Regions from separate parts of the Mesorhizobium sp. WSM3868 genome, predicted to be linked through region 2. Evidence: predicted binding sites of a transcription regulator. Region 2 holds the regulator's gene; each other region holds the start of a gene.
The links. The regulator LexA, encoded in region 2, represses DNA repair genes until DNA is damaged. The targets are predictions, from matches to a motif close to TGTTCNNNNTGTGTTCNG.

Region 1 (7,929 bases), on a different contig from region 2:
AGAAGGTGCGTTCGATCGCCATTGGGTCGTCCTTGTTCTGGGAATGGAAATTGGAGTGGCGGGCTCTATACAAGCCGCTTGGCGGCTTGCCAAGGGGAGGCGGCTTCTGGTCAAGGCCGGCTGTTTGCGGGATAATTAGACGGCTGAGAGCGCGCTTCGCGTGCAGTCCGGAGCGCCGCGGCAGCGGAGCAGGAGGCGATGAACCGGCTCTACCTCAGACGCGACGATGTCGCCGGCATTTTCTTGACGGCCGTGGTTCTTGCCGTGATCGTCTTCGTCCTGCTGTTCTTTCCACAAACCGGACAGCAGAATTTCGGCTTCGGCCCGGAATGGCAATGCGCCCGCATGGGAGAGGGCGATCCGATCTGCGTGGCTGGTCGAAAAGGATGAAGCCGGAAAATTCCCGCCTTGAGGGGGAGATGGCCGGCAGGCCAGAGCGGGGCGCCGCGCGTGAAACGCCGACTTCTTCTCTCGCCAGTAGGCACCGCAGCTGTTGAGGCGCCCACTCTGTCACCTTCAGCGACATCTTCCCACAAGAGGAAGATTAGCGCCTTAGGCCGCCGCGGCGACCTGCCGGCCGATTCCGCCATGCAGGTCGAGGCAGCGTTCGAACCATTCGGCAACGCCGTCGCCCGTCTCGAGCAGCTGGTAGGGCGAGGCGACGCGCGCCCATTGCAGCGCCCCGAACACGATGTAGTCGGCAAACAGCGGCGATGTCCCGCCGATGAAAGGCTGGTAGCTGAGCATCGAGCGCAGCGGCTCGAGCGAGGCACGAAAGCCGGCAAGCCCCGTGTCGCGGCCGGCCACCACCTCTTCGAGCCGCTTGCCGAGCCGCTGCTCGCGGCTCTCGCGGAAATAGGCGCGGTTCGCCTCGTCCTGCATCTTGTGCAGGTCGGTCAGCAGCACCGTCGTGAGGTAAGGATGGATGGTGAGCTGCGACCAGCGTTCGATGAAGCGCGCCGTCGCCTTGCCGCCTTCGCCGCCGAACAACGTCGGCCGCTCGGGATAGGCTTCGTCGAGATAGAGTGCGATGGCGAAGGAATCGGCCACCACGCGCTCGCCATCGCGGATCACCGGCACCGTCTTCGACACGCCGCCTTCCACCTTGGGGACTTCCAGGAAGCGCGTCGGCACCTTGGTGGCGTCGATCCCTTTGTGGGCCAGCGCCATCTTCGTCTTCCAGCAATGCGGACTGAAGGGGCGTTTTGCGTCGTGGCCGACGAGATCATAGAACAGAATGGTCATTACGGTTCCTGCGGGTTACGAAGAGCCGGGATTCGTTGCGAGCCGGGTGGAAGAATGAAACAGCATTTCATGATGTTTGCGGCCTACAATCAATGGGCCAACACGCGCATCTATGATGCCGCCGCCGATCTCAGCGAAGAGGAACTCGGCCGCGATGTCGGCGCCTTCTTCGGCTCGATGCTGGGCACGCTCAATCACCTGCTCGTCACCGACCGCGTCTGGATGAAGCGCTTTACCGGCGAGGGGGACGCGCCCTCAAACCTTGCGACGATCCTCTATCGCGCCTTCCCGGGCTTGCGCCTGGCACGCGAGGCCGAGGACAGGAGGATCGTCGACTGGATGGGCTGCATGACCGATAAGGCGCTCACCGGGCGATTTTCCTATATGACCACCGACATGCGCACCGTTTCGCAGCGGCTGGCGCCGGCGCTCAGCCATCTCTTCAATCACCAGACCCACCATCGCGGCCAGGCGCATATGTGCCTTACCGTCCTCGGCAGGCCCTCGGTGTCGCTTGACCTGATGCAGTTCCAGCGCTCCGAAGAAGGCCGCGCCTACGCCTGAAGCTTGCAGGGATTCCGGTTGGCCAATTCCGGAAAACTAAAAAACACTTCAATTTCGTCTATATTTTTAAAGCAGAAGTATCGTTTTTGAAAACTAGGATTCGTCATATGCGCAATAGCTAAAGAAACCGAAAGGGCACTCTCGGCGTATTTCTGTCTCAAAAGCTACGCGCGCTAGAAAAGCGCAACAAATGATGCAAGGCGGAAATACAAACCACATGGAGAGTGTCATGGCCAGTATCGTAAAAAGATTCGCCAGCACATTGGCGAGTGGTGCAATCGTCGTTGCTCTTGCCATGCCGGCGAACGCCCAGAGCGTCGGGCTCGGTGGCCTCGGCGGCGCATCCGTAGGCAGCAATAGCGCCGACGCCAATGCGGGCGGCCCAAATGGGGCTGACGCAAATGCATCCTTCGGCGGCAGCAACACCAGCGCCAGGGCTTCGATCGGCGGCGCAAGCGGCGGCACCGGAACCGCCACCATCGGCGGCAGCAGTTCCACCGCAACGGCATCGATCGGCGGCACCAACGGGGCTGGAGCCAATGCGACTTTGGGCAACGGCACCAATAGCACGCTCAACGTGACGACGGGCGGCACGAGCGGCGCTGGCGTCGCCCTCGGCGCGGGCGCCACCGTTCCTGGAACCGTCGGCGCGACGCCGCCGGGAACGACGAACCTGTCCTCCGCCGTCGCCCAGATGTCGAGCAGCCAGTTGTCGCGGATGAAGAAGCGCTGCGTCGATGTGCTCAGCAGCGAGGGCACCTATGATCGTGATCTGAGGGCGCTCTGCCTGATGATTTCGCGTCGTTGACGGCGCGCTGACGAGCGCCTCCGGCCAATCGCAAAGCCCGCCGCTGCGTCGGCGGGCCTTCTTCAGCTGGTATCGCGGTGCGGCGCGCTCGACGCCTGGTTAACCACATTCCCATTGAAGCCAATATATTAGGACTTCGTTTGCGCTCGCGCTCCACAATATGCCAGTTGTAGTGGGAGCAATGCCATGCGCATCGATTTGTCCCCCACCAGTTGGGGCAGGGTCGCGCTGGTTACCGTCGCCGGCACGGCATTCTTCATTGCCGCGGCCTTCTTTGTCGATTCCTTCAACTTTCCCTCGCTGTCACCCGAAGCGCTGCTCTGGGCCAAGCTCACCGACCTGTTCCTGCCGCTCATCCTTGGCGGCTCCTTCCTGTTCTTCCTGATGTGGAAGATGCGCCAGCTGGCCATCGCCCAGAAGGAGCTCAGCATCATTGCCGCGACCGACAGCCTGACGGCGGTCTTCAACCGCGGCGCTTTCTCGATGCTGGTCGAGGCCTATCTCGACAAGGCTCGCAGCCATGCGGTGGCCGAAGCCGGCGCGCTGCTGATCGTCGATGCCGACCATTTCAAGTCGATCAACGACCGGCTCGGCCACGATTGCGGCGATCAGGCGCTGAAGCTGATCGCGAGCACGATCCGGAGCCAGCTCCACGGCGCCGACATCGTCGGACGCATCGGCGGCGAGGAATTCGCGGTCTTCCTTCCGGGCGCCGACGCGACGCGCTCCTTCCTGGTCGCCGAGTCGATCAGGCTGCGTATCCGCGAGGCCGAGTTCGCTCCAGGCGGGCAGCCGTGCCCGCTTTCGGTCAGCATTGGCGGCGTCGCCTTCAGCGGGCCCACCACCTATCACCACATGTTTCAAGTCGCGGACAGGCATCTCTACAAGGCGAAGTCGAACGGACGCGACCAGGTGAGCTTCGAAAGCCCGCGCAGCAGGCTATCCGGCGAGGCCGCCGGCACCTTCCACTGAACGAACCCGCGCTGCAGGAAACGGAGCGCCCTCACCAGTGGTTCTGGTTGAGTGGAGCGTCGTCCCCGCCTTTGGGTAGGCGCCTATTTCCACATGCCGCGCATGCGCGCGCCGAGATCGACCTTAACGCCCGGCTTTTGGCGCGGATCGTCCGTGATCGCCGCGCTCGCCCAGGATGACTGTTCGAAAGCCGAAAGCATCGAAGCCGGGATGAAGCGGGTGCGAGAGGCATAGACGTGACGGTCGCCGCGCGCCGGCTGGTTGTGCGGATAAAAGCGCTGCGGCACCACCAGGTGCAGGCTGTCCTTGGCGCGCGTCATCGCCACATAGAGCAGCCGCCGCTCCTCCTCGATATCCTCCTTAGTGCCGACGCCGAGATCGGCCGGGATGCAGCCGTCGACCGTGTTGAGCACGAAGACGTTCTTCCACTCCTGGCCCTTGGCCGAATGGATCGTGGACAGGATCAGGTAATCCTCGTCGCGATGCGGCGGGCCGGCCTGGTCGCTGGTGGCGTCGGGCGGGTCGAGCGTCAGCTCGGTCAGGAAACGCTCGCGCGAGGGATAGCCCGACGCGATCTGCTCGAGCTGCAACAGGTCGGCCCGGCGCGTGATGGCGTCCTCGTGGATACGCTCCAGATGCGGCTCGTACCAGAGCCTGATCCGCTCGAGGTCGGCCGGCCATTTGGCGCCGGCGCGCAGTCCGCTGTAGATGTCGAGAAAAACCGGCCAGTCTGCGGCCGCGCGCTGCGGCGGCCGGAAGCGGGCAAGGCCCAGCGTCTCGTCGAGCGACGTCGCCATCGCCTCGACGATCTGCGAGGCGGCCGAAGGGCCGATGCCGGGCATCAACTGCAGCACCCGGAAGCCGGCGACCCTGTCGCGCGGGTTCTCGGCAAAGCGCAGCATCGCCAGCATGTCTTTCACGTGCGCGGCATCGAGGAATTTCAGCCCGCCGAATTTGACGAAGGGGATGTTGCGCCGCGTGAGCTCCACCTCCAGCGGCCCGCTGTGATGCGAGGCGCGGAAGAGCACGGCTTGCGCCTTGAGCGCCGTGCCGGCCTCGCGCTCGGCAAGGATCGCCTGGCAGACATAATTGGCCTGCTCAGCCTCGTCGCGCACGCTTACCAGTTGCGGCTTGTGCGACGACCGGCGTTCGGTCCAGAGATTCTTGGTGAAACGCTCGCTTGCCTCTCCGATCACTTTGTTGGCGGCGGCCAGGATCGGCTCGGTCGAGCGGTAATTGCGCTCCAGCATGACGATCTCGGCGCCTTGCGCGAACTGTTTTGGGAAATCGAGAATGTTGCGCACTTCCGCGGCCCGGAAGGAATAGATCGACTGTGCGTCATCGCCCACCACGGTCAAGCCCGCGCCGTCCGGCTTCAGCGCCAACAGAATAGAGGCCTGCAGCCTGTTGGTGTCCTGATATTCGTCGACCAGCACGTGGTCGAAGCGGGAGCCAAGGTGAGCGGCGATCTCCGGCTCGGCCGCCATCTGCGCCCAGTAGAGCAAAAGGTCGTCGTAATCGAGCACGTTCTGCGCCTGCTTGGCCTCGACATAAGCCGCGAACAGCTCCTTCAGTTGTTCCGCCCATCCTGAGCACCAGGGAAAGGCCGAGCCCAGCACCTCGCCGAGCGGCGCCTGCGCGTTCACCGCCCGCGAATAGATCTGCAGGCAGGTGGCTTTGGTCGGGAAGCGGCTTTCGGTCTTGGAAAAACCGAGCTCGTGCCGGGCAAGGTTCATCAGGTCGGCCGAATCCTCGCGATCGTGGATGGTGAAAGCCGGATCGAGGCCGATCTGCTCGGCATAGTCGCGCAAGAGTCTGGCGCCGATACCGTGGAAAGTACCGGCCCAGGAGAGCGCATCGGCGATGATCGCGGCATCGCGGCCCAGCACCTCGCCGGCGATGCGCTCGACACGCTTTGCCATTTCAGCCGCGGCGCGGCGCGAAAAGGTCATCAAAAGGATGCGGCGCGGATCGGCGCCCTTGACGATGAGGTGCGCCACGCGATGCGCCAGCGTGCTGGTCTTGCCGGAGCCGGCGCCGGCGATCACCAGCAGCGGCGCGGCCACCTTGCCGTCGCCATGCACCACCGCCAGCCGCTGCTCGTCGTTCAGCCGGGCAAGATAGGCAGGAGTTTCGAAGGACGAATCACGGGCGGCGATGTTCATCGCCCATCAAGCATCGTTTCCGCTTTGTTCGCAATACAGCTGATCTCCCGACAGGCGCCCAAGTGGGGGGCGATGCCCGGCAGGGCAGAGGGGACGATGCACGCGCCGGCATGTGCTGGATAGGCCGGCCATCTCCCAACAAGCGGGAGATTGGCCGATCTATCTTTTCGGCTCGACACCCATCGCCGCGGACTGGCGCCGCAGCGACCGCCGACCGTCCGGCGGCGCGAGCTCGCCGGACGCCTCCTCGATGATCCTCATCGTGACGCGATAGGCCGTGTAGCCGAACAGGCCGACGAGCAGCAGACGGATCATGACATCTCCTCGTGAGTTATCGAGGTTCAACCGGAGACAGCCGCGTTGGTTCCCGCCGGACGGCGCAACCAAACCGCCGCCGCCTCGTTTGCTTCGAAGAAAGGGGCGAACGAGAGGAGGTCGTCATGATGAAACTTCCTGTGCTGCTGGCACTCGCGGCAGGGCTCGCGCTCGCCGCCTGCGACAACAGCGTGCAGCCCACCAAGGCGCCGAGCGACACTGTCGACAAAAACCCGCAGGTCGACAAGAACCCGGTGCCGCAATCGACCACCGGCGGCGACCAGCCCGGCACGCCACCGAAGCAATGAAAGCGGACGGTGTTGTCGGGAGGCGAAGCGGCGCCGCCGCAGAAGAAGGCCGGCGCTGCTTGGGAGGAAGCTGGAAAGCGCCGGCCAAGCGGGAAAATCAGGCCCGCCGCAGGATCAAAGATAGCTGAGTCTCTCCGCCGCGTCATGGGGCGATCGCGCTAGCCGGCTACAGGCCTTCAAAGATCGGAGAATCTCAGGGGTGTGTTTGCGTCGCGCGTCACGCCATCGCGGCGCGCGCCAGCGGCACGTTGGCGATCTCCAGGTCCAGCTGGCGCTGCGTCAGCGCCGCTTCGGCCGTGATCCACTGCTTGAACAGCTCCACCTTGCGGGCGCCGAGCGCCTTGATGGGGCTGACGAAATACCAGCCGGCGGTGTTGGGATGGTGGACCGCGAAGGGGGCCACCAGCCGCTCGGCTCGGATGTCGCTTGCCATATAGGCGCGGTTGGCAACCGCAAAGCCCATGCCGGCATTGGCCGCCTCGTAGGACATCATGCAGGAATCGAAATAGATGCTCTTGGTCTCGCCAAGCACGAAACTCGCGCCGGCAAAAGCCAGCCACGACTGCCAGTTCTGGGTGCAGGTGTCGGAGTGGAGCAGGGTGAATTGCCTGAGGTCCTCCGGCGTCACCTTGGACAGCGGCTTGTCGCCCAGCACCTCGCGGAACAGCTTGCGGCTGCACACCGGCGTCAGGTCCTCCTTGAACAGCAGCGCGGAGTTGAGGCCGGGGAAATTGCCATCGCCGTAGCGGATCTCGAGATCGTATTCGGAGGTCGCCAATTCATGCGTGGCATAGGAAGTCGAGACCCGCATCTCGATATCCGGATACTGCCGCTGGAAGGTGGAAAGCCGCGGAAACAGCCAGCGCGCCGCGAAGGTCGGCAAGACGCAGATCTTCAGCACATGCGCCTGGGATTGGCCGGTCGCCTCCATGCTGGCAGCCACGATCCGCTCCAGCGCCTCGCGCACGCGCGCCACGTAGGTCTCGCCTTCCGGCGTCAGCGACACCGCGTTGCCGCCGCGCTGGAAGATCTTGAAGCGCAGCTGGTCCTCCAGGCTCTTCACCCGCTGGCTGACGGCGGAGGCGGTGATGAACTGCTCTTCGCCCGCGCGCGTGAAGTTGCGGTGCCTGGCGGCGCTCTCCACGATTTTCAGCGAGTTTAAGTTGACCTGGCTGAGCAGACGCACGGGGTTCGACCTTTAGCTATGCTTAAAGTAGCACCAGCATTCCTAAATTTACAGGGGAGGGTGCTCAATCGACTGTTTACCAAGTGTTGCCCCGACCTTGGAGAAGTAGAATGAACGCCCATACAATCCCCGAACTGCGCTATGCGATGAGCCGTGAAGCCATCATCGGTCATGATACGGCGTGGAAAGTGTCGAGCTTCGGCGTCGCCCAGTATCTTCACGGCTACGACCCGCAACTGCTCGCCGCGATCGAGGAGGCGGCGCTCAAGCTCAAGGCCAGCCACGCCGTGCACAAGCATCTCGACCTCACCTTCATCACCGGCGCCGACCGCTACATTCCCGAGATCAAGGAACTGCTCAACGACA
Region 2 (7,929 bases):
GCACGGTCCAGCCCATGGCGTTGTAGATTACGGTCTGGCGCGCGGCGTTGGTCAGGTGATCGTCGCCGCGGATGATGTGGGTGACGCCCATATCGTGATCGTCGACGACGACGGCATGCATGTAGGTCGGGTTGCCGTCCGAGCGCAGGATGATGAAGTCGTCGAGGTCCTTGTTCGGGAATCGCACCTCGCCCTGCACGCGGTCGTGCACGACGGTCTCTCCTTCGGTCGGCGCCTTGATGCGGATGGCGCCCTTGACGCCGGGAGGCGCCTCGGAGGGCTCGCGGTCGCGCCACTGGCCATTGTAGCGCGGCGGCAGACCCTTGGCCCGCGCCGCCTCGCGCATCGCCTCCAGCTCGGCAGGCGTCTCATAGCTGAAATAGGCCTTGCCCAGCCGTACGAGCTCCTCTGCCACCTCACGGTGGCGCGGCGCGCGCTCGAACTGCGACACGGCCTCGCCGTCCCATGACAGGCCGAGCCAGGTCAGTCCGTCAAGAATAGCGGCCGTCGCCGCTTCGGTGGAGCGCTCGCGGTCGGTGTCCTCGATGCGCAGCAGCATCGTGCCGCCCGTGTGCCTGGCGTAGAGCCAGTTGAACAGCGCCGTGCGCGCGCCGCCGATGTGCAAATAGCCGGTGGGCGAGGGGGCAAAGCGGGTGACGACCTTGTCGGACATGGAACTCTCGGAAGAAGCACTGAAGCGGGCATGTTTGCGCGGACTTTCGCGCGGTGGGCGTTCATGTAGCATAGGAGGTCTGGGGCGCAAGGGGCAGACCCGATGGCTGGACGTGGCCGGGGTGCGGAGGAGGGCGAGGAGACGACGGCTGGCGTGAGCGAGCGCCTGCTGTTTGCCGCCACCGTGCCTGCCGAGGCTGTACCGGTTTTGGTTCCAGTGCCGCGTCCGGCCGCCGAAATTTTGCCGCCGGACGGCGATGCTTCGCTACAAGCTCGTCCGCCGGCAGCCATCGACTTAATCCGCAGGCGGTTCCGCCGTGCCTCGTTTTCCGCGTTTCGCCGGGGTGTGGCCGAGGCAGCCTCCACCGAGCTCGACCGCGGCATCGGCTTCCTGCTGGTGCCGGTGTTCCTGGCCGCCGGCGTGATACTCTATTATTCCTTGAGCGCCGAGCCGGATCTTTACCGACCGCTGGCGGCGGTGGCGCTGATGGCTCTATGCGCGGCCGTTTCGCGTCCCTGGCTGAAGACACACCTGGTCTTTATGGCGGCTCTGTTTTGCGCGCTGGGCTTCGTCGCCGCGAAGGTCGAGACCTGGTGCGCCGCAACACCGATGCTCGGCTCCGAAATCCAGACGCGGCTGACAGGCCGCGTCGCCGTCGCCGAGGAAATGGCCAATGGCCGCGTCAGGCTGACCATCGATCTCATCTCGACCGCGCATCCAAAGCTGCGCTACGCACCGGATCGCGTCAGGCTCTCGGCACGCAGGATCCCGGCCGGCATGAAGGCTGGATCGCTGGTGACGGGTTACGCACGGCTCCTGCCGCCGACCGGGCCGGTCCGTCCCGAAAGCTATGATTTTTCCTTCGACAGCTATTTTTCCGGCATCGGCGGCAGTGGATTTTTCCTCGGCGACCCGAAACTCATTCCGCCAACCGACCCGATCGCTCAGACGAGCATCGCCTCAGCCATCGAGAACGCGCGCGAAAACATTGCCGATCACATCAGAAGCACCATTGGCGGACCCGAAGGCGAGATTGCCGCTGCACTGATCGTCGGCGTGCGCGCCGGCATTCCCGAGGACATCAACGAGGCGATGCGGCGGACCGGCATCTATCACATCATCTCGATTTCGGGCCTGCACATGGCGCTGGTCGCCGGCACGGTCATGCTTCTGCTGCGCGGCGCCTTTGCGCTGTTCCCGGATTTTTCGTCACGCCGGCCGGTGAAGAAGTATGCCGCGGCAATCGCGCTTATGTCGATCGCCGCCTATCTCGTCATCTCCGGGTTGGTGGTCGCCGCCGAGCGAAGCTTCATCATGCTGGCCGTCATGCTGATCGCCGTGCTTTTCGACCGCGCCGCGCTGACGATGCGCAATTTGGCGATCTCGGCCATCGCCGTCATCCTTGTGTCGCCGCATGAAGTGGTTGGCCCGAGCTTTCAGATGTCGTTCGCGGCAACCGCCGCCCTTGTCGGCGCCTATGCCGGCTGGTCCGACTACCGCGCCGGCAAGGTGAGAGCGCCGCCGGAAAAGCGTTCGTTCCTGCGGTTCATGTCGCACAAACTGGCAGTCGGAGCAGGTGGCGCCGCAATGACGTCGATCATTGCCGGAAGTGCCACGGCGCTGTTTGCCATCTGGCATTTCCAGCGCGTCTCGCCGCTCAGCCTGCTGGCCAATCTCGCGATCATGCCGATCGTCACGATCGTGATGTTTCTGGCCGTCGCCAGCGCGGTCATGATGCCGTTCGGCTTCGACGGGCCCTTCCTCTATTTGATGGGCAAGGGCCTGGCGGCCATGATCGCGATCTCGGCGTGGATTTCGGAGTGGTCGCCGGTCGATGCCGTGGGCCTGATCTCGATCCATTCGGTGCTGCTGGCGACGATCGCGCTCGTCATCGCCACGATGGCGACTACGTGGCTCAGGCTGACCGCAATTCCTTTCGCTGCCGCGGCCGTCATGATCATCCCGCAGGTGCGCACGCCGGACCTGCTGATCTCGGAGGACGCGCATCTGGTGGCGATGCCGATCGGCGGCGGCGAACTCGCCATCAATCGTGCCCGCTCCAACGAGTTCACTACCGATAACTGGAAACGCGCGCTCAAGGCCGAAACGATCGTGCCGCCGGAGACATTCGCCAAGGGCACGCTGGACATAGCCGATCCCGTCGACCTGCCGCCTGGATCGCCCTTTTACTGCACGGGCGATCTCTGCATTGGCCGGCATCCATCGGGCGCGATCGTCGCGCTCGCCGAGAACCGCGAAGCTGCCAGGCCTGCCTGCGACTTCGCAGACCTCATCGTCATCAACGACGCCACGGCCTACAATCCCTGCCGCGATCCACGTATCCTCGTCGTCACCAAGCGGCAGCTTGCGCGCGACGGCAGTGCCGCCGTCTTCTTCGATCCGCAATCGGCGACGGCGCGAGCAACCATTCAATACGCCGTCGAAAAACCGTACCGCCCTTGGCACGAACAGCGGCGCTACTCGCGTGAGGCGAGGGGGTTGGCGCCTTACAAGAAGCCCGAGAAGCCGGAAGCCAAGCCGCAGCCCTTCAGTAGCGGCGGATGAGCCCGACGAGCTTGCCCTGAACCTTGACGCGATCGGGACCGAAGATGCGCGTCTCATAGGCCGGATTGGCAGCCTCGAGCGCGATAGAGGCGCCCTTGCGGCGGAAGCGCTTCAGCGTCGCCTCCTCGTCGTCGACCAGCGCCACGACGATCTCCCCGGGGCTCGCAGTGCTGGCGTTGCGGATGATGACCGTGTCGCCGTCGAAGATGCCGGCCTCGATCATCGAGTCGCCTTTGACCTCGAGCGCGTAGTGCTCGCCGCCGGCGATCATGTCCGGCGGCACTGTGATCGAATGTGTCTGGTGCTGGATGGCGTCGATCGGCACACCGGCGGCAATGCGACCCATCACCGGGATGGAGACGGCCGAAACGGCGTCGTCGTCATTGCTGGGCGTCGGCGTGCGTGCGGGCGCCGCGGGTTTGATCTGGCGACCGAGATTGCCTTGGCCGCCCTGGATGACGCTCGGAGAGAATTTCTTCGCCGCATTGAGGCCGGGCGCGATCGAGTCAGGTAGGCGCAGCACTTCAAGTGCACGCGCTCGGTTCGGCAGCCGGCGAATGAAACCGCGCTCCTCCAGCGCCGTGATCAGGCGGTGGATGCCCGATTTCGAGGCAAGGTCGAGCGCTTCTTTCATCTCGTCGAAAGACGGCGGAATGCCGCTTTCCTTGAGCCGTTCATGGATGAACATCAGCAGTTCATGTTGTTTGCGCGTCAGCATGGCGGCCCCCATGGGTTCTGAAACCAGAATCAGAAAAACAAACCCAGAACAAACACTATCTGTTCCAGTTGTGTTCCGCAACCGTTTAAAGTTTAGTGAATGTGTTGACGTTTTGTTCAGCGTAACATCAGAACGCTGCATTCCTCGCCGGCTTCAGCCGCCGGTGCGAAGGGTTGGCGCACGATCAGGCCATTGGCATCGGCGAGCATCCTCAGCATCGAGGAATCCTGGATGCCGAACGGTGTTGCGATCAGCGCCCCCGCATCTTCGCGGACCACGGCGCGCACATAGTCCTGCCTGAGATCGTTGGCGTGCATTGCGGCGCCTAACCGGGCCGTGCGGATTTCCTGCCGGCAGGACCGGCCGCCCAGCCGCGCCAGAAGCGGCTTCAGGAACAGCTGCGAGCAGACCAGGCTTGCGACCGGATTGCCGGGCAGGCCGATGCAGCGAATGTCGCCGAGCCGGCCAAACATCAACGGCTTCCCGGGACGCATGGCGATCTTCCAGAAGTCGAGCTGCATGCCTTCGCCGGTCAGCACGTCGTGGATCAGGTCGTGGTCGCCGACGGAGGCGCCGCCAAGCGTGACGATGACGTCGGCGCCGGCCTTGACCGCCTTCTTGACCAGGGCCGCGATCGCGTCCTTGCGGTCGGCGGCGATGCCGAGGTCGAGCGCGCGCGCGCCGACCGACTGGGCCGTAGCTGTGAGGCCATAGGCATTCGACGAGATGATCTGGTCGGGGCCGAGCGCGCTGCCCGGCGGCAGCAATTCGTCGCCGGTGGCGATGATGGCGAGCAGCGGCTGCCGCACCACGTTGAGACTCGGATGGTTGGCCGATGCCGCCAGCGAAAGCGCCGCCGGATCGAGCTGGCGGCCTTTTTCGAGGAGCAGGTCGCCCTCGCAGAAGTCGAGCCCGCGGCGACGGACGTTGCGTCCTTCCGCGGTCGGCTCGGTCACTTCGATGCTGCCGCCGCCGAGATCGCGGACATTCTCCTGGATAACGACGGTATTGGCGCCTTCGGGGAGCGGCGCGCCGGTGAAAATGCGCACGGCCTCGCCCTTGCCGACAGAGCCGGTGAAGCCACGCCCGGCGGGCGCCATGCCGATCACGGAGAGCCGGGCCGGCGCCGAGGCCACGTCGGCGGCCCTTACGGCATAGCCGTCCATCGCCGACGCATTGAAGGGCGGCTGGGTGCGCAGAGCCACCACCGGGTCGGCCAGGACCCGGCCGGCCGCGTCGGCCAGCGGCACGCTTTCGCCTGGCAGCGCGGTCGCGCCGTCCAACAGGCGTTGGAGCGCCTCGGCGACCGGAAGCAAAGCCATGCTAAGGACCTGCCTTGTAGTCGCCCGACTTGCCGCCGGTCTTCTCGACCAGCCTGATGCCGGAAATCGCCATGGCGCGGTCCGCTGCCTTGGCCATGTCGTAGATGGTGAGGCAGGCAACCGACGCCGCGGTCAGCGCCTCCATTTCCACCCCGGTCTTGCCGGTAACCCTGGCAAGCGCGGTGACCCTCAGGCCGGGAAGCGCGTGATCGGGCTCGATCTCGACGGCAACCTTGGTCAGAAGGAGGGGATGGCAAAGCGGGATGAGCTCATGCGTCTTCTTGGCCGCCATGATGCCGGCGATGCGCGCCGTGCCAAGCACGTCGCCTTTCTTGGCGTCGCCGGCCAGGATCATCTCCAGCGTTTCCGGCTGCATGGTGACATACCCTTCGGCGATGGCCGTGCGCGTCGTCTCGGCCTTGCCGCCGACATCTACCATGTTGGCTTCGCCCTTGGCGCCGAGATGCGTAAGCGCGGGCATCCTCAAACGGCCTCGGCCGGCGCCTTGCCCGTCAGCAGAAGGGCGGTCGCGGCGGCCACGTCGGCCTGCCGCATCAGGCTTTCGCCAACGAGGAAGGTGCCGATCTTGCTCTTTTCCAGCCGCCGGCAGTCCTGATGGGTGAAGATGCCGCTCTCGCTGACCAGCAGCCGGTCGTCCGGGACCATGGCGGCAAGCCGCTCGGAAACGTCGAGGCTGGTTTCGAAGGTTCTCAAATCGCGGTTGTTGATGCCGATCAGCCGCGACGAGAGGCGAAGCGCGCGTTCCATCTCCTGTTCGTCATGCACCTCGACCAGCGCCTCCATGCCGAGATCGAAGGCCGTGGCTTCCAATTCACTGGCCAAGGCGTCGTCGACGCTCGCCATGATGATGAGGATCGCGTCCGCGCCCCAGGCGCGGGCTTCATGAACCTGATACGGGTCGAAGAGGAAGTCCTTGCGCAGGGCGGGCAGGCTAACGGCGGCGCGCGCTGCGGTCAGAAAGCCGGGCGCGCCCTGGAAGGACGGCGCGTCGGTCAGCACCGAAAGACAGGCAGCACCGCCTTGCTGGTAGGCCCTGGCGAGCGCCGGCGGGTCGAAGTCGGCGCGGATCAAGCCCCTGGAAGGGCTGGCCTTCTTGATCTCCGCAATCAGCGCGAAGCCGCCGGCCTTCCGCTTGGCCTCAAGCGCCGCAAGGAAGCTGCGCGGGGGTTCCGCATCCTTGGCCTTCGCCTTGACCTCGGCAAGCGGCGCGCTGAGCTTCGCGGCGGCGATCTCATCGCGCTTGTAGGCTTCGATCTTGCGCAGGATATCGGACAAAATTCTAACCGTTCGAAATCTCGATGAGCTTGTCAAGCACCGCCAGTGCCCGGCCGCTGTCGATGGCCTGCGCTGCTGCCTCGATGCCATCGCCGAGCGTCGTTGCCTTGCCGGCCACCACCAGCCCGGCGCCGGCATTCATCAGCACGGTATCGCGATAAGCGCCGGCAGCGCAGCCCAGCATATCGCGCAATGCCCTGGCGTTGTAGGCCGCTTCGCCGCCGCGCAGGTCTTCCTTGTTATGCCGCTTCAGTCCGACCGCTTCCGGAGTGAGGGTAAAGGTGCGGATCTCGCCGCCGGCGAGCTCTGCGACCTGCGTCTCGCCCGTGGTGGTGATCTCGTCATAACCGTCGCCGTGCACGACCCAGGCATGATCGGTGCCCAGCGCCTTCAGCGTCTCAGCCACCGGCATGATCCATTCGGGCAGGAAGACGCCAACCATCTGCCGGCCGACGCCGGCTGGATTCGACAGAGGCCCGAGCAGGTTGAAGATGGTGCGCGTGCCGAGCTCGCCCCGGACAGGACCGACATGCTTCATCGCCGGATGATGCGCTGGCGCGAACATGAAGCCGACGCCGGCCTCCTGGATGCAGCGGCCGATCGTCTCCGGTGCGATGTCGACCTTGACGCCGAGCGCCATCAGCACGTCCGCCGCGCCGGTCAGCGAGGACAGGCCGCGATTGCCGTGCTTGGCCACCGGGACACCCGCGGCGGCGATGACGAATGCCGATCCGGTCGAAATGTTGACCGAATGCGAATTGTCGCCGCCGGTGCCGACGATGTCGATGGCGCCGCGCGGGGCTTCGACGCGGAGCATCTTGGCGCGCATCGTGGCGACCGCGCCGGAGATCTCGCTCACGGCCTCGCCACGCACGCGCAACGCCATCAGGAAGCCACCGATTTGCCCCGGCGTCGCGTCGCCCGACATGATGATGTCGAAGGCCTCGCGCGCTTCCTCGAAGGAGAGCGCGGTGCCGGTCGCGACCTTGGCAATATATGTCTTAAGCGCGCTCATCGTGTCTGTGCTTGGGAAACGGCGGCCGGATCGATACGAACGTCATATTGCGACTGCAGCTGCGCCACCAGCTGATCGAGCAGGTCGTCGGATATGCCGGCGCTGAAAGATTTCTGCGCGTCTTCCGGGACAGAGCTGCCATCGGCACCGGCAGGTTCGAAGACTTCGGCAACCTTGAACAGGATCTGACCGTCGCCGGTGGGCGAGGGGATCAGGCCCGTGCCGCCTTCGCCGACGCCGAACATGGCCACCGCGCCCTCCTTGCCGAAATCGGCATCGTCGGCTTCGCGCTTCAGGCCGCGCTTGGTCTGCTTCTCGAGCTTCAGCTCGCCCGCGATCA
Region 3 (7,929 bases), on a different contig from region 2:
GTCGCGCACCAATTTCGGCAACTGGATCAAGGCTACCGGCGGCTTCCTGCCGGCCGCCGCCGCGATGGGCATCCCGACCGCCAGGGTCAAGATCGTCTGCTTCATGCTGTGCTCGGTGCTCTCGGGCTTCGCCGGCATGCTGCAGGTGCTGCGGTTGGGGTCGCCGCTGCCTTCGATCGGCGAGGGGATGGAGCTGCAGGCGGTGGCATCCGCCGTCATCGGCGGCGCCTCGCTCGCCGGCGGCATCGGCACCGTCATGGGCGGCATCATCGGCACGACGCTCATCCGGGTCATCGACAACGGCCTTGTGCTCAGCCATGTCGACGCCAACTGGTTCAAATTCGCCATCGGCTTCCTGACCATCTTCGCCGTCGTCGCCAATGCCTGGATGCGCAAGCGCGCCAAGGCCATCAAGATGGAGGGCTGAGCCGTGAGCGATGCCATCATCTCGGTGCGCGATCTGCACAAATGGTATTCCGGCGTGCATGCCCTCAAAGGCGTCACGCTCGACTTCAAGCGCGGCGAGGCGCTCGGCCTGGTCGGCGACAACGGCGCCGGCAAGTCGACCTTGATCAACATCCTGTCCGGCGTCCATCGGGCCGACCAGGGCGAGATCAAGGTCGAGGGCAGGGACGTCAGCATCGCGACGCCGCGCGACGCGATGGATCTCGGCATTGAGACCATCTACCAGTACAATTCCATGGTCCCCACCATGTCGATCGCCCGTAACCTGTTCATCGGCCGTGAGCCGACCCGGTTCTCGGTCCTCGGCGTCGGCATCCTCGACCAGAAGAAGATGGCCGAGGAAAGCGTGCGCGCCATCGCCAATGTCGACCTGCATCTGCGCTCCCCCGATGCGCTCGTCGGCGAGCTTTCCGGAGGCCAGCGCCAGGGCGTCGCGATCGCGCGCGCCATGCACTTCAAGTCGAAGGTGATGATCCTCGACGAGCCGACCAATCACCTCTCGGTCAAGGAGACCAACAAGGTGATCGGCTTCGTGCGCGGCCTGAAGGAACAGGGAGTGACGGGCGTCTTCATCAGTCACAACATGCACCACGTCTTCGAGTGCTGCGACCGCATCGTCGCGATGGCGCGCGGCGAGATCGTGCTGGACAAGCGCATCGGCGACACCTCGATCGACGAAGTCCATTCTGTCCTGTGAGGGTTAGGCAATGAAGGCGCTCGCTGGTCGTAAAGTGTTGCTGACGGGCGGCCTCGGCTCGCTCGGCCGGGCCCAGGCGGTGACGCTGGCGCGGGCCGGCGCGCGCGTGCTGGTGCTCGACCGCCCCGACATCGGCGATGCCGAGCAGAAGGTGGCGGGACTTGCCGGGCAGGCCAGGGGCGATATCGCCTTCGTCGGCTGCGATCTCAACCGGCTGGCCGAGGCGGAAGCGGCTGTTGCCGCGCTGGCGGCGAAGGAAGGCGGGATCGATATCCTGATCAACAACGCGGCGCTGATCATCAACCGGCCGTTCGAGCAGTTCTCGCTGGCCGACTATGAGGATCAGATCCGCGTCAATTCCTCGGCCGCCTTTGCGCTGGCGCGGGCCTGCGCGCCGGGCATGAAGGCGCAGGGCTACGGCAAGATCGTCAACTTCTGCTCGATCACGCTCAACGGCCGCTGGGACGGCTACGTACCCTATGTCGCCTCGAAGGGCGCCATGCTCGGGCTCACGAAGTCGCTGGCGCGCGAGCTCGGGCCGCATGGCATCCGCGTCAACGCCGTGTCGCCGGGCGCGGTGGTCTCGGAGGCGGAGGCGCGCGTCTTCGGCGACCGGTTGAAGCAGTACAATGACTGGATCCTCGAGAACCAAAGCCTCAAGACGCGCATCGAGCCTGACAATGTCGCCGAGCTCGTGCTGTTCCTCGTCTCACCCGCCTCCGACATGATCAGCGGCCAGAACATCGCCATCGATGGCGGCTGGTGAGGATATGGCCGGCGCGGTCAAGCTGAACGACGGGCAGGCGAGGCTGGTGCTGGCGCCGGAGAAGGGCGCGGCGATCGCGCGCTATGACGCGCTGGTGATCGGCAGCGCGCCGGTTCCGCTGCTGAAGCCGGGCGATGGCACCGGCACGTCCGGCTGCCAACTCCTGGTGCCGTGGTCGAACCGCATCTCCGGCGGCGGCTTCACTTTCGACGGCCGCTTCCACGCCGTCGCGCCGAACATTCCGGGCGAAGCCTTTCCGATCCATGGCGACGGTTTCCAAAGACCGTGGCGGCTCGCCCGCCGCACCGTCACCGAGGCGGAGCTGGTGCTCGACGAGGGCGCGATCGGTCCTTACCGCTATGCGGCTACCGTGACCTATGCGCTGCAGGACGGCGCGTTGGAGGCGCAGCTGACGGTGGAGAACCGCGCCGGCATGCGCCTGCCTTACGGGCTCGGTTTCCATCCCTGGTTCCCGCGCGGCGACACAACGCTGCTCGGGGCCAAGGCGAGGCGCGTCTGGCTGGAGGACGAGCGCCATTTGCCGGTCGGCGTCGTGCCGCTGAGCGAGCGCCCGGCCTGGGATTTCTCGCGCTCCATCCCGCTGCCGTGGGACTGGGTCAACAACGCCTTCGACGGCTGGAATCGTCGCGCCTCGATCACGCAGCTCGAGGAGGGGATCAGGATCACGCTCACTGCCTCGCCGGAGCTTGGCGTCTATATCCTCTATTCGCCGTCATCCGACGCCGGCTTCTTCTGCTTCGAGCCGGTCTCGCACCCAGTCGATGCGCATCACGGCGAAGGGCTGACGGTGCTTGAAGATGGGCAAACGATGAGCGCGGCGATGCGGCTGGACTGGGCTGTGGCGGGTTGAGGGCAGCCGCCAGAGCGCGTGATCTCCCCCCTTGAGGGAAGATGGCGGCAGGCCAGGAGAGGGGCGCGAAGGATCGCGGCCGTTCGTCATCCTAGGGCGAAGCAAGGAGCGAGGCGACGCGCGCAGACCCTCGGATGACGAAGGGATAGGTCGCCGCCCCCCTCTGTCCTGCCGGCCCCACAAGGGGCCCACAAGGGCCCCACAAGGGGGAGATCGGAGGGCGCGTCGGCTTTCGCCAATCTCCAACGTCGCCAGAGGAGATGCAAAGCACCTCCCTCACAGCTTCTTCTCCGCCAGCTCCCTGAATTCATCCGGCACCGAGCGCGCCGCTTCAAGCGCGACGGTGCCGTAGCCGACGGCCTGCTTGCCGAAGCGCTGGCGGATCTTGTCTATGGCGCGGTCGGCGCCGAAGCGGGCGAGGCCTTTGCGGCTGCCGGGCTTCAGCTTCTCGTCCGCCAGGCCGAGCGGCAGTTCGAGCTGCAGCTCGGCATGCTCTTCCAGATGCGAGACCGAGATCGCCAGCAGCGAGATTTCCCGTTCGCCCGGGTGAGCGGCGAGCACGCCTCTGACCAGCTCTTCCGCGACGTCAGCGAGCATGGTCGTCGCCTGGATCGGCTGCTCCAGCGTCACCGCGCGCGTGACCGCGCGCATGTCGGCAAAGCGCACGCGCACCGTCACCGTGCGGCCGGGCCGGTCCTTAGCGCGCAGGCGGCTGGCGACGCGATCGGCGAGATGCAGGAGCGTCGGCACGAAGACGCGCGGCAGCGCCGGTTTGCGGCCCAGCGCCGACTGCGCGCCGGCGGAATGGGCGCGGCGATGCGTCTCCAGCCGGCGCGGGTCGCGGTTCCAGGCAAGGGCCGCGAGCTTCTGGCCGGCGGCATGGCCGATCAGCCGCTCCAGCGCGCCGCTATGCGTGCGCGCCAAATGCCCGATGGTCTCGACGCCGATCTCGGCGAGCCTGGCTTTGGTTGCTGGACCGACGCCCCACATCAGCGACACCGGCAAATCGTGCAGGAAGGAAAGCTCGGTGCCGGGCTCGACCATCACCAGGCCGTCGGGCTTGGCCACCTGCGAGGCGATCTTGGCGAGATGCTTCGTCCGTGCCACGCCGATCGAGATCGGCAGGCCGAGCTCGCTCTTCACGCGGCGGCGGATGGTTCGCGCAATTTCGTCCGGCGGTCCGAACAGATGCGTGCAGCCGGCGACATCGGCGAAAGCCTCGTCGATCGAGATGCGCTCGACCAGCGGCGTGAAATCGTCGAGCACCTTGATCGCGGCGTCGCCGAGACGCTGGTATTCGCCGAAGCGGCCGCCGACGAAGATGAGCTGCGGACAGAGCTCGCGCGCCCTGCGGCCGGGCATGCCGCCGCGCACGCCAAAAATCTTCGCCTCATAGGAGGCGGCAAGCACCACGCCGCCGCCGACTGCGATCGGCTTGCCGCGCAGCGACGGGTCGAGCAGTTGCTCGACCGAGGCGTAGAAGGCGTCGAGATCGGCATGCAGGATCGTAGCGGCCGAAGCGGCGTTCGTGGCGGCCATCGCGCTCCCGGCTCCATCCATCCGCTTTGCGGCATCGCAGCATTAGCAGCGACTGTTGTAAGCGGTAATGCATGTGAACATAAAGAGAACAAAAGGAGTTTCCTGTCAAGCCGGCCAGCTGGGGATGAGAACATCTGCAACCCATCACAACCAAGGGCTTTGACCGGTTGCGCCGGCGTGCTCCCCTTTGACGGGTTGACCGCGAGACCAGGGAGGGGCGCGAAGGATCGCGGCCCGAAACTGCGTCATGCTAGGACGAAGCCAGGAACGAAACGACGCGCGAAGAGGCCAGGATGACGAAGTGCGGCCGAGCCGGAGCACCGCCCCTCCGATCTTCAGGCGCACTTCTCCGACAGCCCTTAGACCGGCTTGGCGTATTGCTCGGCGCTCAGCACCTCGATGCATTGGAACGGCTCATTGCCTTCCACCCAGGCGTCATGCCCGGGCGGGATGGTATAGGACGTGCCGGCCTCGAAGGTCTTCTGCGTCCCGTCGTCCATGCGTATGGTGATCGTCCCGGACACGACATAGCCGACATGCGACACCTGGCAGCTGTCGGTCTTGACCACCGGCTTCACGCATTCGGACCATCTCCAGCCCGGCTCCATGTTGAGCCGCCCGAGCGTGTAGCCCGGCAGCCGCACCACTTCGACCCGGGTCTTGGCGGGCGAGCGAACCTCGTCGGGATTGTTATGCGACTTGGATTCGAGCTTGGTGACCTTCATTGCAGCTTCGGCCATGGCATCCTCCCATTTCCAAGGATTGCAAGCGGGGCCTGACGCGCGATCGTCGGCGACCGCCGCTGGATTGATACGCCTTTCGATGAATGATTGCTAATGTAATTGCCGGGCGCGGCGCGAAATCGATTTTGCCGCGCAGGCCCTATTGCAAGCACGCTCTGCCGGTGTTTTGCTGTTCCTTGCGCCTGGCACGACGGTGGTTGAGGGGCCACCCCGTTTCTCGCCCTTGGGGAGAATCCTGTGAACCCTCGGCAAGTGAATTTCGCCAATAGTGCCGCGGCAAAGCCAGGCCCCGTCCGCGATAGCCCATTTTCATTTCCGCTCGCGGGCGCGCGCTCACCGCGCCCATCGAAACCGCCATAGGCGAGGCCAAGCCGGGTGGAAGGCGATACTCGAAAAATCAGAAAAACTGGGAGGAATCGATGCTTCATCAGGTAGGAAAAACGGAAACCCGTCCGCCGGTCGGGGCAGTGCGCCGCACTCCGCCGGCGCTTCGCCAGTGCTGCGACAACTATATCTGTCCGACCTGCGACCAAGTCGTCGAACTGACGGATTTCCGCCAGGTCGTCTGGCATCAAAGGCCGGGCCATCGGCCGATGGAAATGGATGACTGAGCGGAACTGCCGGAGACAAAAAGGGCCCGAGAAAAAAGGACCCGAGAGAAAAAGGGCCCGCGCCTTCCAGAGGAATGCGCGGGCCGAAGCTGGAGTAGCCATTCGATAAACGCGCAACCGGCCTACCGGTTGCGCAGGCGGATCAGCCGCCGTTGGCCGGAGCCGGGGCCGGAGCCGGTGCGGCCGGCGCGGGTGCCGGCGTCGTCGACGGTGCCGCAGGGATCTCCACCTTGGGCGCCTCGACCTTCGGCGCATCGAGCTTCACGTTGACATCCGTCGATCCGCCACCGCCGGTGCGGCCACCGACATTGATGATGCCGGTAAAGAACAGCAGGGCCACGATCGCGATGATGGCAAGAACGATGGCCACTGCTGTGCCGGCGCCGCCCCCGCCACTGGTGTTTACAACTGTAGGTCTGTCGGCCATGGTTTCCTCTCCTCTGCCGATTGGGATGTCGTGGCAACGGCGCCAAAGCTGGAATGTTCCTGCTTTCGGGCCACGGTCCCTTGTCAGGCGGGACCTGAGGCCGCACCTTTGAGCGCAGAGGTCCGAATGGGCGATTTCTGGAAACAAGTAGGCCCACAACTCATTGTGGCACAACCGTCGAGTAACGTCCCTTCATCGGCGGTTTGAAAGTGGAGTTGCCCGCCATTTCCTGCGATGTGGCGGGCAACTCCCACAATCCCGCAGTCTGCCGAGATTCGCGAACCTGTTCGCCGCGCTTTTGCCGGTCGATCCAAAACGACCACAGGCGTGCGCGACGTGCCTTTAAGCCCTGCCTGCTGCTTCGCTCGATCTCGGCGCGGGCCGCCCAGGCTGTCGCCAAATCATGATGCACCACTCGAGCGGAACCCGGCCGCCAGTCACGCCGTTGTCTTCCGCGAAGGGATCCTGTGGGCGGAGGCCGCCATGGACAGCTTCGAACTGATCGACCTTCTCTGCGTCGTCGACGCCTGCGCCAGCGATGGCGCGGCTGGGCGCCTTGTTTCAATGTCGAGAGCCGTCGAGGAACTTCGCGTCTTGACCGGGGACTTCGTCTCGTCCGACGAAGCGGCGGCAAACGCCTTGAGCCAGGTGGCGCTGCAGCGTGGCTGCGCGGTTTTGTTCGACGAACAGCCGGGCGCCGATATCGTCGGCGAGTACTGATTTCCCCTCAAGGGAAGAGCCGCGCTATTTCGCCAGGGTGATCATCCTGCCGGCATACATCTCGCGATTGCCGAGCTCGGCCGCGCAGTCCGATTTCACCGCCGAGTTTCCGGTCATGCCTACGGTATTGCCGACCAGCCGCAGGCAATTGCCCTGCGCGTTCATGTCCGAATTCCCGGCATAGGAGATCGCCGCGTCGGGGGCATAGATGAAACCGCTGACCACCGAGCCGGATCCGCCGTTGATCGTCAGCGCCGCGGTGTTGCCCTTGGCCTGGAAGATTGTGATGCCTGCATAGGGGCCGCTGGTCGGCGGCGAGAGGTTCACCTGCTCATTGGCATTGATGTAGAGCTGCGAGCCTTCCATCAGGAAGATCGTCACGCCCTGGCCGGTGAGGCTGCCGTTGCCGCCGGGCTTTATGGTGACATTGCGCAGGATGTAGACGCCCGGATTAAGCGTGATCTTTCCTGACCAGGTCTTGTCGCAATAGGTGCCGGGCGAAAGCGTGACCGTCTTGCCGTTCGGCATCGATTGGCACATGCCGTAAGCGGGCGGGGTGACATTGGCCAACGGGTCGAACGATGCGTACTGGTTTTCGAGCGGTGCGTCACACGAGAGTGTTGCGTTGGGCGGCATTATCCCCGAGGTCGAGCCGACCGTCGAGACGCATGCGGCGCTAAGCAGGGCCGAGCCGCCGCGGTCGATGGCGTCGGCCGCGTCCGAGTTTGCGGCGATCACGCAGCCGTTCATCGCCACATTGGTCGAGCCCTGCAGGTTAACGGCGGAGCCGACATGCGGATCGAGCGCCAGAACGCACGCTTGCGCCCCCGGTTTGACCTCGACGGAGGCGGAGCGGGTCGCCTGCCAGGCCGGCGCGCCGCTGATGAAAGCCGCTCGGCTGATGCTCGACGACAGCGAGATGGTGTAGCCGCTCGGATCGCCGCTGGCCGCTGCCTGGAACGCCCCGACGCTGCCCGAATATTCGCCGGCGTCGGCGACGCTCAGATTTGCTGAGAAGAAGGTCAGGCCGAGCTGGCGCACATCGCCGGCCGACATGGTCGGTTGGTATTTCGTGCCCACCGCCAGTCCG

Region 1: the regulator LexA is predicted to act here: its motif matches at 5,769-5,786, upstream of CK221_RS21255 (ATP-dependent helicase).
Region 3: the regulator LexA is predicted to act here: its motif matches at 4,412-4,429, upstream of dinB (DNA polymerase IV).

The regions. Positions count from the first base shown of each region.
Region 1 is NZ_NSGB01000014.1:82,933-90,861, reverse strand. It holds gene ndk (nucleoside-diphosphate kinase) at 1-22, opposite strand, end outside; gene CK221_RS21280 (hypothetical protein) at 199-390, shown strand; gene CK221_RS21275 (glutathione S-transferase family protein) at 553-1,245, opposite strand; gene CK221_RS21270 (DinB family protein) at 1,300-1,809, shown strand; gene CK221_RS21265 (hypothetical protein) at 2,000-2,617, shown strand; gene CK221_RS21260 (GGDEF domain-containing protein) at 2,804-3,589, shown strand; gene CK221_RS21255 (ATP-dependent helicase) at 3,673-5,754, opposite strand; gene CK221_RS30370 (hypothetical protein) at 5,914-6,069, opposite strand; gene CK221_RS21245 (hypothetical protein) at 6,195-6,377, shown strand; gene CK221_RS21240 (LysR substrate-binding domain-containing protein) at 6,595-7,563, opposite strand; gene CK221_RS30365 (hypothetical protein) at 7,674-7,929, shown strand, end outside.
Region 2 is NZ_NSGB01000005.1:200,242-208,170, reverse strand. It holds gene gltX (glutamate--tRNA ligase) at 1-673, opposite strand, end outside; gene CK221_RS10940 (ComEC/Rec2 family competence protein) at 776-3,238, shown strand; gene lexA (transcriptional repressor LexA) at 3,222-3,956, opposite strand; gene glp (gephyrin-like molybdotransferase Glp) at 4,073-5,278, opposite strand; gene moaC (cyclic pyranopterin monophosphate synthase MoaC) at 5,280-5,759, opposite strand; gene trpC (indole-3-glycerol phosphate synthase TrpC) at 5,762-6,577, opposite strand; gene trpD (anthranilate phosphoribosyltransferase) at 6,579-7,589, opposite strand; gene CK221_RS10910 (SurA N-terminal domain-containing protein) at 7,586-7,929, opposite strand, start outside.
Region 3 is NZ_NSGB01000012.1:49,745-57,673, reverse strand. It holds gene CK221_RS19435 (ABC transporter permease) at 1-427, shown strand, start outside; gene CK221_RS19430 (ATP-binding cassette domain-containing protein) at 431-1,162, shown strand; gene CK221_RS19425 (SDR family oxidoreductase) at 1,173-1,928, shown strand; gene CK221_RS19420 (aldose 1-epimerase) at 1,915-2,799, shown strand; gene dinB (DNA polymerase IV) at 3,076-4,338, opposite strand; gene CK221_RS19410 (cupin domain-containing protein) at 4,698-5,078, opposite strand; gene CK221_RS30565 (hypothetical protein) at 5,835-6,119, opposite strand; gene CK221_RS19395 (hypothetical protein) at 6,603-6,839, shown strand; gene CK221_RS19390 (TadE/TadG family type IV pilus assembly protein) at 6,864-7,929, opposite strand, start outside.